One region of the Streptomyces sp. NPDC005551 genome, then DNA from elsewhere that is predicted to be linked to it. Evidence: predicted binding sites of a transcription regulator. Region 1 holds the regulator's gene; the other holds the start of a gene.

Region 1 (6,830 bases):
GACTCCGAGCGTCAGGCCACGAAGGAGGCCGGCGAGATCGCCGGCCTGAACGTCCTGCGCATCGTGAACGAGCCGACCGCCGCCGCGCTGGCGTACGGGCTCGACAAGGACGACCAGACGATCCTCGTCTTCGACCTCGGTGGCGGCACCTTCGACGTGTCGCTGCTGGAGATCGGTGACGGCGTCGTCGAGGTGAAGGCCACCAACGGTGACAACCACCTCGGTGGTGACGACTGGGACCAGCGCGTCGTCGACTACCTGGTGAAGCAGTTCCAGAGCGGCCACGGCGTGGACCTCTCCAAGGACAAGATGGCTCTCCAGCGTCTGCGCGAGGCTGCCGAGAAGGCCAAGATCGAGCTGTCCTCGTCCACCGAGACCTCGATCAACCTGCCCTACATCACCGCGTCCGCCGAGGGCCCGCTGCACCTGGACGAGAAGCTCACCCGGGCTCAGTTCCAGCAGCTGACGGCCGACCTGCTGGAGCGCTGCAAGACGCCGTTCCACAACGTCATCAAGGACGCCGGCATCCAGCTGTCCGAGATCGACCACGTCGTGCTCGTCGGCGGTTCCACCCGTATGCCGGCCGTCGCGGAGCTGGTGCGCGAGCTGACCGGCGGCAAGGACGCCAACAAGGGCGTCAACCCGGACGAGGTCGTCGCCATCGGCGCCGTCCTGCAGGCCGGTGTGCTCAAGGGTGAGGTCAAGGACGTCCTGCTCCTCGACGTGACCCCGCTGTCCCTGGGTATCGAGACCAAGGGCGGCATCATGACCAAGCTCATCGAGCGGAACACGACGATCCCGACCAAGCGGTCCGAGATCTTCACCACCGCCGAGGACAACCAGCCGTCCGTGCAGATCCAGGTCTACCAGGGCGAGCGCGAGATCGCGGCGTACAACAAGAAGCTCGGGATGTTCGAGCTGACCGGTCTGCCGCCGGCCCCCCGCGGCGTCCCGCAGATCGAGGTCGCGTTCGACATCGACGCCAACGGCATCATGCACGTGACCGCGAAGGACCTGGGCACGGGCAAGGAGCAGAAGATGACCGTCACCGGCGGCTCCTCGCTGCCGAAGGACGAGGTCGACCGGATGCGCCAGGAGGCCGAGAAGTACGCGGAGGAGGACCACGCCCGCCGCGAGGCCGCCGAGACCCGCAACCAGGGCGAGCAGCTCGTCTACCAGACCGAGAAGTTCCTCAAGGACAACGAGGACAAGGTCCCGGGCGAGGTCAAGACCGAGGTCGAGGCCGGCATCGAGGAGCTGAAGGCCGCGCTCAAGGGCGAGGACACCGCCGAGATCCGTACGGCCACGGAGAAGGTCGCCGCCGTCTCCCAGAAGCTCGGCCAGGCCATGTACGCCGACGCCAACGCCGCGCAGGCGGCCGGTGGCGCCGAGGGCGCCGAGCAGCCGAAGGCCGCTGACGACGACGTCGTCGACGCCGAGATCGTCGACGAGGAGCGCAAGGACGGTGCCGCGTGACGGAGGAGACCCCGGGTTTCGAAGAGAAGCCTGACGTCCCCTCCGGCGCCACCTCAGACGACGCCGAGCCGCAGGCCGCCGCCGCCTCCCCCGAGGAGGAGGAGGCGGCGGCGGCCCCGGACGGGGACGCAACCGCACAGGTGGCCGGCCTGACCGCCGAGCTGGACCAGGCCCGCAGCGCGCTCACCGAGCGCACGGGGGACCTCCAGCGGCTCCAGGCCGAGTTCCAGAACTACCGCCGCCGCGTCGAGCGCGACCGGGTCGCGGTCAAGGAGGTCGCCGTGGCGAACCTCCTGACCGAGCTCCTGCCCGTACTCGACGACATCGGCCGCGCACGGGAACACGGCGAACTGGTCGGCGGCTTCAAGTCGGTGGCCGAGTCGCTGGAGACCGTCGCGGCGAAGATGGGCCTCCAGCAGTTCGGCAAGGAGGGCGAGCCCTTCGACCCGACGATCCACGAGGCCCTGATGCACAGTTACGCGCCGGACGTCACGGAGACGACCTGCGTGGCGATCCTTCAGCCCGGGTATCGCATCGGCGAGCGCACCATCCGCCCCGCGCGGGTGGCCGTGGCCGAACCCCAGCCCGGGGCGCAGCCGGCCAAGGAGGACTCACCGGAGTCCGCCGAGGCGGCCGACGACAAGGAGAGCGGTGGCCCGGACGAGGGCTGACGTTGTACGGAAGAGGGAGGAGGGACGTCGGGGATGAGCACCAAGGACTTCATCGAGAAGGACTACTACAAGGTTCTCGGCGTCCCCAAGGACGCCACCGAGGCCGAGATCAAGAAGGCGTACCGGAAGCTCGCGCGCGAGTTCCACCCGGACGCCAACAAGGGCAACGCGAAGGCGGAGGAGCGCTTCAAGGAGATCTCCGAGGCGAACGACGTCCTCGGTGACACCAAGAAGCGCAAGGAGTACGACGAGGCACGCGCCCTCTTCGGCAACGGCGGCTTCCGGCCCGGTCCCGGCGCCGGCGGCGGCTCCTTCAACTTCGACCTGGGCGACCTCTTCGGAGGCGGCGCCCAGGGCGGTACGGCGGCGGGCGGCAGCTTCGGCGGCGGCATAGGTGACGTCTTCGGGGGCCTGTTCAACCGCGGCGGCGCGGGCACGGGCGCCCGGACCCAGCCGCGGCGCGGCCAGGACATCGAGTCCGAGGTCACGCTGAGCTTCACGGAGGCTGTGGACGGGGCGACGGTCCCGCTGCGCATGTCCTCCCAGTCGCCCTGCAAGGCCTGTTCGGGCACCGGCGACGCGAACGGCACACCGCGCGTGTGCCCGACGTGCGTCGGCACCGGCCAGGTGGCCCGCGGGTCGGGCGGCGGCTTCTCGCTGACCGATCCCTGCCCCGACTGCAAGGGCCGCGGCCTGATCGCGGAGAACGCCTGCGAGGTCTGCCGGGGCAGCGGCCGGGCCAAGTCGTCGCGCACGATGCAGGTCCGCATCCCGGCCGGTGTGAGCAACGGCCAGCGGATCCGGCTGCGCGGCAAGGGAGCCCCGGGCGAACGGGGCGGCCCCGCCGGCGACCTGTACGTCGTCGTGCACGTGGACGCCCACCCGGTCTTCGGCCGCAAGGGCGACAACCTCACCGTCACGGTGCCCGTCACCTACCCGGAGGCGGCGCTGGGGGGCGAGGTGCGCGTGCCCACGCTGGGCGGGCCCCCGGTCACCCTGAAGCTGCCCCCGGGCACGCCCAACGGCCGCACGATGCGGGCGCGGGGCAAGGGCGCGGTCCGCAAGGACGGCACCCGCGGCGACCTGCTGGTCACCGTCGAGGTCGCCGTCCCCACGGATCTCTCGGACAAGGCTCGCGACGCGCTGGAGGCGTATCGCGAGGCGACCGCGGAGGAGGATCCGCGGGCGGAGCTGTTCCAGGCCGCGAAGGGAGCATGAGGACGCCATGGACGGAATCGGCCGTCGACGGAACCCGTACGAACTGACCGAGGAGACGCCGGTCTACGTCATCTCGGTGGCGGCCCAGCTCTCCGGACTGCACCCGCAGACCCTGCGTCAGTACGACCGCCTCGGCCTGGTCTCTCCCGACCGCACGGCCGGGCGGGGCCGGCGCTACTCGGCCCGTGACATCGAACTGCTGCGCACCGTCCAGCAGTTGTCGCAGGACGAGGGCATCAACCTGGCCGGCATCAAGCGGATCATCGAGCTGGAGAACCAGGTCGCCGCGCTCCAGTCCCGGGTCGCGGAGATGGAGGCGGCCCTCGACGGAGCCGCCACCGCGATGCGGCAGCGCGAGGCGGCCGTCCACGCCTCGTACCGCCGGGACCTGGTGCCGTACCAGGACGTCCAGCAGACCAGCGCGCTGGTGGTGTGGCGGCCCAAGCGGTCGTCCGAGCAGTAGGCCCGCGCGAGCGCGTGCGAAGGGGCCGGGGAGGTGCCACCTCCCCGGCCCCTTCGGCTGCCCGCCGGGCCTCACCCCACATGGCAGAAAACGTACGCGTGCGGCCACGTTCCGTGACGGTCGGAGGTCCCGGCGCGGGCGCCCGGAAGTCGCACGAGGTGGAGAGGGTGCAACGTTCCCGCACGTCCTGGGAGTTGGTACCTTCACACGCCACACACACCAGGCCGTTGTCATCTCGTTAAGTGGTTACTCCTTGACGCTGCGGTGATCGCCGCGTTGGCTTTCAGCCACCTGGTCGCAAAGCTGCGGCCTCGTCCGGAAGGCACATCAAGTGAACACCCGAATCCGTATGCGTCGTACTGCCATAGCCTTGGGAGCATTTGCCCTGGCCGCCCCGCTCGCTGCCTGCGGTGTCGTGGACGGCATCGGTGGTGGCGACGGCAGCTCCGCCGGCCCCAAGAAGGGCGACGACATCACGGTGGGTCTGCTCCTTCCGGAGAAGGAGAACTCTCGCTACGAGAAGTTCGACCACCCCATCATCAAGAAGAAGGTCGCCGAGCTCACCCACGACAAGGGCCGCGTCGAGTACGCCAACGCCGAGCAGGACGCGGCCAGGCAGAAGAGCCAGCTCGAGCAGATGGTGGCCGACAAGGTCGACGTCGTGCTGCTGGACGCGGTGGACTCGAAGTCCATCGCGAGCGCCGTGCAGAAGGCGAAGGACGCGGGCATCCCCGTCATCGCGTACGACCGCCTGGCGCAGGGGCCGATCGACGCGTACATCTCCTTCGACAACGAGCTCGTCGGCGAGGTGCAGGGCAGGGCGCTCGTGGAGACGCTGGGCTCCGGCGCCGCCACCAGCAAGATCGTCATGATGAACGGCTCGGTCACCGACCCGAACGCCGCGCAGTTCAAGGCGGGCGCGCTGTCCGAGCTCCAGGGCAAGGTGGTCATCGCCAAGAAGTACGACGTCACGGACTGGAAGCCGGAGAACGCCAAAATCCGGATGCAGGAGGCCATCACGGCCGTCGGCCTGGACAACATCGCCGGTGTCTACTCCGCCAACGACGGCATGGCGGGCGCCGTCATCGAGGCCCTGAAGGAGACCGGCGCCGGCAAGCTTCCGCCGGTCACCGGTCAGGACGCCGAACTGGCCGCCGTGCAGCGCATCGTCTCGGGCGACCAGTTCATGAGCGTCTACAAGTCGTACCCGCAGGAGGCCAGCGCCGCCGCCCAGATGGCCGTCGCGAAGGTCCAGGGCCGCTCCATCGAGTTCGACGCCCTCACCCGCGACACGGTCGACAGCCCCACCACGAAGAAGGTCCCGGCCCAGCTGGTGCCCGTGGTCGCCCTGACCAAGAAGAACATCAGGGAGACCGTCGTGGAGGAGGGCTTCTACACGGTCAAGCAGATCTGCACGCCGAAGCTCAAGGCGGACTGCTCCGCGGTCGGCCTGAACTAGGCGCGAGCCGGGCGCGGGCCTGACCCGGGTAGGGGTCTGACCAGGCCTGACCCGGGTGCGCGCGGAGATTCGGTGAAGGTGCCCGCGCCCCCGTGGCCGAGATACGGACGAACGGGACTCCCCGGCGGCGGGCGGCTCATGGACGATTCCAAGATCGTCCAGGGTTGCGCGCTTCCACATCATGATCACGGGGAGACGCATTCTCGATGCGCGCAGTCGATGAAGAGATACGACGGGCAGCACGGCGGCCGCGGGGCGCGGGGGCGGTGACGGGGCTGGCGCTCGCGCTGGGTCTGCTCGCCGGCTGCGGCTCGGGTGACGCGACCGGCGAGCCCGCGGACAAGGGCGCGGCCTCCGGCGGTTCGGCCGGCTCCGGCGGTGCGGCCCCGGCCGGCCCCGCCTACAAGGGCCCCCGCCTGCCCGGACTCGCCGAGCGGGCCGCGTGGAGCCTGCCCGCCGCCGAGGGCGGCAGTGCGCCCGGCCTGCTCGACCTCGGCGAGACGTTCGTCTTCGCGAAGGACGCGGACGGCGCCTACGTCACGGACTTCGACGCGGCGGGGGAGCCCGAGCGGGGCAAGGACCTCGTGCTGCACATGTCCGACGAACCGGAGAGCCTCGTCCTGGAGTTCCGGGACGCGAAGACCGGCGGCGTGCGCAGGACGATGAAGGTGAAGTCCGACTCCGTCACGGCCACCACCTGGCACGACGGTGTTCCCGCCCTCGCCGTAGGCACGTCCGGGACGACCGAGTCCGACGGGCTGACCGAGGAGACCGTGACCTCGACGGCGACGCTGTACGACGCCACCGGGAAGAAGCTGGGCACCAGCGAACTGCCTCAGGACGTCAACCGGATGGTGGGGCAGTCCACCTACCCCGCCGTCGTTCTCCTGGAGGGCTACCGCGTCGGCGCCGCCGACAACACGCTCAGCCTCACCCCCGTCGACGGCGGTGAGACGCGCACGGTCGACTGCACCGGCTCGCAGGCCGACTGCGCGTTCCTCCCCGAGACGGGCGAGGCCACCGGGGCGTCGGCGTTCGCGCCGCTGATCACCGGGAAGTACTACGCGGGCTTCGAGAACGCCTCGGACTTCCAGTACGAGCCGGAGCAGGTCACCCTCTCCGACCTCGCCACCGGGCGGAAGGTCTGGAGCAGCGCCGACGTCGAGCCGCCCCGGGGCGTGAAGTTCACGGACGAGGGCGACCGGATGTCCGAGGGCGTCAGGGTGCTGCGGGTCTCGGACGGCAAGGTCCTCACCGCCTGGCAGACGGCCGCCGGCTCGGACGTCTGGATCGACGCCTGGTACGAGCTGGGCGGCGGTGCCGAGGCCGGCGCCTCCTACCCGACCGTGCGGGAGCCCCTCTTCGCCCCTTCCGGCAACCTGGTGGCCGCCGCCACGGACGAGGGCGTCGTCGTCCGGGAGGCGGCGACCGGCAGACAGCTCTGGGCCCAGGGAGCCGGTGAGAAGCCGCTGACCCCCCTCCGCTTCTCGGCGGACGACTCGGTCCTGTACGGCACGACCGGGGACGACACCGTCGTCGCGGT
Region 2 (6,830 bases), on a different contig from region 1:
CCTCCCTGGCCGAGAAGGTCAGGCCGGGCTGGTCATCGTCGTGTAAGTCACATCAGAACCGGTGTTTCGGGGCTGGAAATGGCGGGAAACAAGCGTGGTTCAGCCGCGGAACGGGTGCTTCAGCCCGGCCGCACAAACCCCCGGGGCATGCGCCCCTGCCTGCTCACACGTGTCCGCCAGTGCGGACAGTCGTGGATCTTGAGGCTCCGTTTCGAACCCTACGTCAACTCGGCAGTGAAGGCAGGCCCGGAAGGGTGACCTGGATCCGGCAGCCGCGCCGGGATTCGGCCACTCCGATCCGGCCGCCGTGCAGATCGACCGCCCAGCGGGCGATGGCGAGCCCGAGGCCCGTGCCGCCGTCGCTGCCCGGACCGTGCGGCGAGGGGACCCCGCCGCGGTTGAACCGCTCGAAGACCCGGTGCCACTCCGACTTCGGGATGCCGGGCCCCTCGTCCAGGACCTCCAGGTCCAGGGACTCCGGGGAGCTGCCCCGGCGGGCCCGCACCGTCACCCGGCCGTGCGGGGGGCTGTGCTTGACCGCGTTGTCGATGAGGTTGGCGACGACCTGGTGGATCCGCTCCGGGTCCGCGTGCGCGGTCAGCTCGGGCGGGGACACGTCCAGGTGCAGATGGACGTCCGTGCGGGTGTGGCTGCCGGAGCCGGAGGCGATGTCCGCGCGCGCGGAGGCGACCATGTTGGCTTCCTTCAGGACGCCGGACAGGTACGGCCAGACCTCGAAGCGGCGCCTCTTCAGCGGCACGACGCCGTTGTCGAGCCGGGACAGGTCCAGCAGGGTCTCCACCAGGCGGCCGAGGCGCTCGGTCTGCTTCAGGGCGGTGCGCATCGTCTCGGGGTCCGCGGCCGAGACCCCGTCCACCACGTTCTCCAGGACCGCGCGCAGGCCGGCGATCGGGGTGCGCAGCTCGTGCGAGACGTTCGCCACGAGTTCCTTGCGCTGACGGTCCTGGGCCTCCAGCTCGTCCGCCATGAGATTGATCGTCTGGGCGAGGTCGCCCAGCTCGTCGCGGCGGCCGTCGCTCACCCGGCGCGTGTAGTCGCCGTGCGAGATGGACCGGGCGACCGTGTTCATCTCGTCCAGCGGGGCGGTGAGCGAGTGCGCCACGAACTGCGTGATCAGTAGGGTGGCGATCATCGAGAAGACCGTGATGAAGCGCAGCTCGGTCTCGGTGCGGACCGCGATCATCAGCAGACCGGTGGTGATGAGGACGGAGACCACGACCAGCGTGCCGAGCTTCGTCTTGATCGAGAAGGGGCGCACGCCTCCCCACGGGCCCGCACTCTTTCGCGCCCCGAACCCGCTCATCACATGCGCCCTCTCACATCCGCCCCCTCAAGAGGTCCCGAACAGCGGCCCGGCTCAGGGAGTCGGGGTCTCCAGCGCGTAGCCCACACCGTGGACCGTACGGATGCGCTCCGCACCGATCTTCCGGCGCAGGGCCTTGATGTGGCTGTCGACGGTGCGCGTCCCGGAGGCGTCCGCCCAGTCCCAGACCTCCGCGAGCAGCTGCTCGCGGGACAGCACGGCACGCGGGGTGTTCGCCAGGCAGACCAGCAGGTCGAACTCGGTGGGCGTCAGGTGCACGTCCTCCGAGCGGACCCGGACCCGGCGCTGCGCGTGGTCGATCTCCAGCTCGCCGAGCCGCAGGATCCCGCTGCGCGGCGTCGAAGCGGCCACCACGGCGCGCTCCACGCGGCGCAGCAGGACGTGCACCCGGGCGGCCAGTTCGCGCATCGAGAACGGCTTCGTCATGTAGTCGTCGGCGCCGACGCCGAGCCCGACCAGCATGTCCGTCTCGTCGTCACGCGCCGTGAGCATCAGGACCGGCACCGGGCGCTGGGCCTGCACGCGCCGGCAGACCTCCAGACCGTCGAAGCCGGGCAGCATGATGTCGAGGATCAGCAGGTCGGGCTGCCATGCCTCGGCGGTGTCGACCGCGGCCGGGCCGTCGCCCGCCGTCTGCACCAGAAATCCCTCGGCTCGCAGACGGGCCGCGATGGCGTCGACGATCGTGGGGTCGTCCTCGACCACCAGCACCCGCCGCTGAGCGCCGGGCGTCGCCGCCGTGCCGTTGTGGGAGGTGTGTGTCTGCTCCATCGCCCGCCCCTGAAGTGTGCTTTCCGGAATCCGTGGGGTGATCCCATGACTGCGCTTGACGCTTGAATGATCCGCGTCAGGCAAGCAGAGTACGGGCAGTCACCGCAGCTCGGCTATCCAGGCCTGACCGCGAGATGCACCACGTCCGGAACGCCCCGGGCAACGGGGATCTCTTCGGTACGCACCCGTTGGAATCCGGCATTCCGCAAGGTTCCTTCAAATTCCGGAGAGGGTTGCGCCGACCACACCGCCAGCACTCCGCCGGGTCTCAACGCCCGTGCGCAGCCTGCCAGTCCGGCCTTCGAGTACAGGCTGTCGTTGCCCTCGGTGACCGTCCAGTCCGGGCCGTTGTCGATGTCCAGGCACAGGGCGTCGTACGTGGCGGAGATCTCATTGACGTGACGGACGAGATCGGCCTCGACGAGGTGCGTGCGCGGGTCCGCGAGGGCCTCGGCGGACAGTGCGGACAGGGGTCCCTCACGGTGCCAGCCGATGATGGCCGGTTCGCGTTCGACGACCGTGATACGGCCCCAGCGGGGGTCGGCGGCGGCGTGTGCGAGCGAGAATCCGACGCCGAGACCGCCGATCAGCACGCTCGGTTCCGCCCGCCCGTCCAGGGCGTCGCAGGCGGCGTCGACCAGCAGCCGCTCCGAGCGGCCGTCGGAGGTGTCCATCAGGAAGCACCCGTTGGCGATGATCTGCAGCAGCGCGCCGTGGCGCCGCAGCACGACCTCGCCGTACGGGCCCTCCCGGCGATCGATGACCACGGGGGTGTCGTACGTGGCAGTCATAGCGCCATCCTGGCACCTCCGTTGAGGCGTCCGGCCGGATTTTTCGGGGGTGTCCGATGCCTGCCGGCAGGTGATGTCCGGCGGTCGCGACCCCGGCCCGGCGGGCCGCGTCAGCCGTCGGCCGCGCCCCCGGCCGGGGACCGGGCGCGAGTTCGGAGCGCCGGGCTTCGCGCCCCGGGGCCACGGCGCCGAACCCGCCTCCGGCTGTCGCCGGGGGTGTCCGTCCTGCCCGGGCCACGGCGTCCGGGAGCAGTCGGCCGCGTTGTCGGCTGTGCCCGCGGACCGGGCCGGCCGCCGACGGCGGGTGCCGCCGTCCGGGGTGCCGGGGCCGGCGTCGGGTTTCGGCCGGGGGCCGGCGGGAGCGTCCGGTCGGCTCGTCCCGGGTGTTGGACGCCCGGCGGCACGGCTGACGTCCGGTGGCGGCCGTATCTCCGGACGGGCCGGTGGCAGCGGGCGTGGCCGTCCTGGGTGCCTGGCCCGTCGCCGGGGTTTCGCCGGGGCGTCCGGCCGGACCTTCCTGTTGGGCCGTCACGAGGTGTTCGGCGGCCGGCGGCAGAGCCAGGCTCCGGTAGTGGTCGTGGCTCCGGACGGGTGGGCGGCGGCGGGTGTCATCGTCCGGGGTCCGGGCCCGTGTTGGGCCTCCGTCGGCGTGTCCGGTTGCGTCGTCGGATCGTCCGGGGTGTCCGACGCCCGGCGTGCGCGGCGGGCGTGTCGGCGGGTCGGCCGCCGGTGCCGCCGACCGAGGCGCCGGGCCCGCCCCCGGGGGCCGGCGTCAGCGGGCCGTGAACCGCGCGCTCGTCAGCGGGGCCGCCACCTGCCACTTGAGCGACTCGTAGAGCGCCCGCCCGTCCGGCGTGCCGGCCAGGACTCCGGTCACGGCGCCCTGCGCGACGGCCAGTTCGGTGAGGGAGCGCATGATCAGTCGACCCAGGCCTTGGCGGCGGTGCCCGGGCGCGGTCGCGATGCGGTCGAAGACCGCCGTCGCGCCGGTCGGGGCGACGTGCCCGTGCGCGGCCCACGAACCGTCCGCCGCCGCGACGAGCGCGTGACCGACACCGCCGCGCGCCCAGGTACGCAGCCGGTAGCCGTCCGGGAGCGGGCGGGCCCCGGCAGCCGCCTCCGCCCCGGTGTCCGCGAGGGCGACCGTCATCAGGAAGCCGGGGTCCGGGTCGACCCACCAGCCCGCGCCGAGCCAGGGGCCCACGACCGACGCTTCCGCGAAGACCTTGAGCCACACACCGGACCCGGTCACCCCGTCCGCGACCTTGCGTACGGCCGCCTCCTCGACGTCGTCCCCGGTCGCGGCGAAGACGTGCCGGGTCACGTGGTCCGCGAGACCCACGTCGACCGTGAACCCCCACTGCTCAGCCACCGGCGGTGCCGCTCCCCGTGAGGCGACCCACCCGTCCACCCACGCCCGCACGATCCCGCCCACAACAGCCTCCGTAATAGGCAATCGGGTATATCGAGTATTACCAGTCGCGACGATACGCGGCGGGCCCGGAGGCGCGACAGCGATGATCGCTCACAGCGAACGCAGCCGGGGGAACATTCGGAGGTCCACGTGCATTGAGTCGGCATAGCTCAACTTGACTGCCGAAGGGGAGATCATGGCTTCGACGTCCTCACCGCTCACCCTGCCCGTGCTGCCGCTCGACGACGAGGTCGTGCTGCCCGGGATGGTGGTTCCGCTGGACCTGAACGACGCCGACGTGCGCGCCGCGGTGGAGGCCGCCCAGGCCGCCGCGCGGTCCGAGCCGGGCAAGCCGAAGGTGCTGCTGGTGCCACGCATCGACGGGTCGTACCCGGGCACGGGTGTGCTCGGCACCGTCGAGCAGGTCGGCCGCCTGGCCGACGGCGACCCGGGCGCGCTGATCCGCGGGCGTGGGCGCGTGAAGATCGGCGCGGGGACCACCGGTCCCGGTGCCGCCCTGTGGGTCGAGGGCACGATGGTCGACGAGACCGTGCCCGACCCGCTGCCCGGCCAGGTCGCCGACCTGGTCAAGGAGTACAAGGCCCTCGCCACCAGCTGGCTGCGCAAGCGCGGCGCCTGGCAGGTCGTGGACCGCGTCCAGGCCATCGACGACGTCTCCGCCCTCGCCGACAACTCCGGTTACTCGCCCTTCCTCTCCACCGAGCAGAAGGTCACGCTGCTGGAGACCGCCGACCCGGTGGCCCGGCTGAAGCTCGCCACCGAGCAGCTCCGCGAGCACCTCGCCGAACAGGACGTCGCCGAGTCCATCGCCAAGGACGTCCAGGAAGGCGTGGACAAGCAGCAGCGCGAGTTTCTGCTGCGCCGCCAGCTCGAAGCCGTACGCAAGGAGCTGCGCGAGCTGAACGGAGACGGCCAGGACGGCGAGGAGTCCGACGACTACCGGGCGCGCGTCGAGGCCGCCGACCTCCCCGAGAGGGTCCGCGAGGCCGCGCTCAAGGAGGTCGAGAAGCTGGAGCGCGCGAGCGACCAGTCGCCCGAGGGCTCGTGGATCCGTACCTGGCTCGACACCGTGCTCGAACTCCCGTGGAACGAGCGCACCGAGGACGCGTACGACATCGCGGGCGCCCGGCGCGTGCTGGACGCCGAGCACGCGGGGCTCCAGGACGTGAAGGAACGGATCACCGAGTACCTCGCGGTGCGCAAGCGGCGCAGCGACCGGGGCCTCGGTGTGGTCGGCGGGCGGCGCGGCGGTGCCGTGCTCGCGCTCGTCGGCCCGCCCGGTGTCGGCAAGACCTCGCTCGGCGAGTCCGTCGCGCACGCCATGGGCCGCAAGTTCGTCCGGGTCGCCCTCGGCGGCGTCCGGGACGAGGCCGAGATCCGCGGCCACCGCCGTACGTACGTCGGCGCGCTGCCGGGCCGGATCGTGCGCGCGGTCAAGGAGGCCGGGTCGATGAACCCGGTCGTGCTGCTCGACGAGATCGACAAGGTCGGTTCCGACTTCCGCGGCGACCCGGCCGCGGCGCTGCTCGAAGTGCTCGACCCGGCGCAGAACCACACCTTCCGCGACCACTACCTGGAGGTCGAGCTCGACCTCTCCGACGTGGTCTTCCTGGCCACGGCCAACGTGCTCGAAGCCATCCCGGAGGCCCTGCTCGACCGCATGGAGCTGGTCCGCCTGGACGGTTACACCGAGGACGAGAAGGTCGTCATCGCCCGCGACCACCTCCTCCCGCGCCAGCTGGAGCGGGCCGGTCTCGAGCGGGCCGAGGTGACGCTCGACGAGAGCGCGCTGCGCAAGCTCGCCGGCGAGTACACCCGGGAGGCGGGCGTACGGAACCTGGAGCGGTCGGTCGCACGGCTGCTGCGCAAGGTCGCCGCCCAGCACGAACTGGGCGAGCGGGAGCTGCCGTTCACGGTGACCGACGCCGACCTGCGTGCCCTCATCGGGCGGCCGCACCACGTGCCGGAGTCCGCCCAGGACCCGGCGGAGCGGCGCACTGCGGTGCCCGGTGTCGCCACCGGGCTCGCGGTCACCGGCGCCGGCGGCGACGTCCTCTACGTGGAGGCGTCGCTGGCCGACCCGGAGACGGGCGCGGCGGGCCTGACCCTGACCGGCCAGCTCGGTGACGTGATGAAGGAGTCCGCGCAGATCGCGCTGAGCTTCCTGCGCTCCCGCGGAGCCGAACTGGAGCTGCCCGTCGGCGACCTGAAGGACCGGGGTGTGCACATCCACTTCCCGGCGGGCGCGGTCCCGAAGGACGGGCCGAGCGCGGGCGTCACGATGACGACGGCCCTCGCCTCGCTGCTCAGCGGCCGCCTGGTCCGCACGGACGTGGCGATGACCGGCGAGGTCTCCCTGACCGGCCGGGTGCTGCCGATCGGGGGCGTCAAGCAGAAGCTGCTGGCCGCCCACCGGGCCGGCGTGTCCACCGTCATCATCCCCAAGCGCAACGAGGCCGACCTGGACGACGTCCCGGCCGAGGTCCTG

What was found. Region 1 encodes HspR, which represses chaperone genes until heat shock. Its sites were predicted from a motif close to TTGAGNNNNNNNNNCTCAA; they were not measured.
Region 2: the regulator HspR is predicted to act here: its motif matches at 4,477-4,495, upstream of lon (endopeptidase La).

What each region holds. Positions count from the first base shown of each region.
Region 1 is NZ_JBIAJE010000004.1:421,189-428,018, forward strand. It holds gene dnaK (molecular chaperone DnaK) at 1-1,476, shown strand, start outside; gene grpE (nucleotide exchange factor GrpE) at 1,473-2,147, shown strand; gene dnaJ (molecular chaperone DnaJ) at 2,181-3,365, shown strand; gene ACFYP4_RS14270 (heat shock protein transcriptional repressor HspR) at 3,373-3,828, shown strand; gene ACFYP4_RS14275 (substrate-binding domain-containing protein) at 4,178-5,287, shown strand; gene ACFYP4_RS14280 (PQQ-binding-like beta-propeller repeat protein) at 5,494-6,830, shown strand, end outside.
Region 2 is NZ_JBIAJE010000006.1:349,155-355,984, forward strand. It holds gene ACFYP4_RS19645 (HAMP domain-containing sensor histidine kinase) at 224-1,324, opposite strand; gene ACFYP4_RS19650 (response regulator transcription factor) at 1,379-2,116, opposite strand; gene ACFYP4_RS19655 (spermidine synthase) at 2,230-2,907, opposite strand; gene ACFYP4_RS19660 (GNAT family N-acetyltransferase) at 3,680-4,342, opposite strand; gene lon (endopeptidase La) at 4,518-6,830, shown strand, end outside.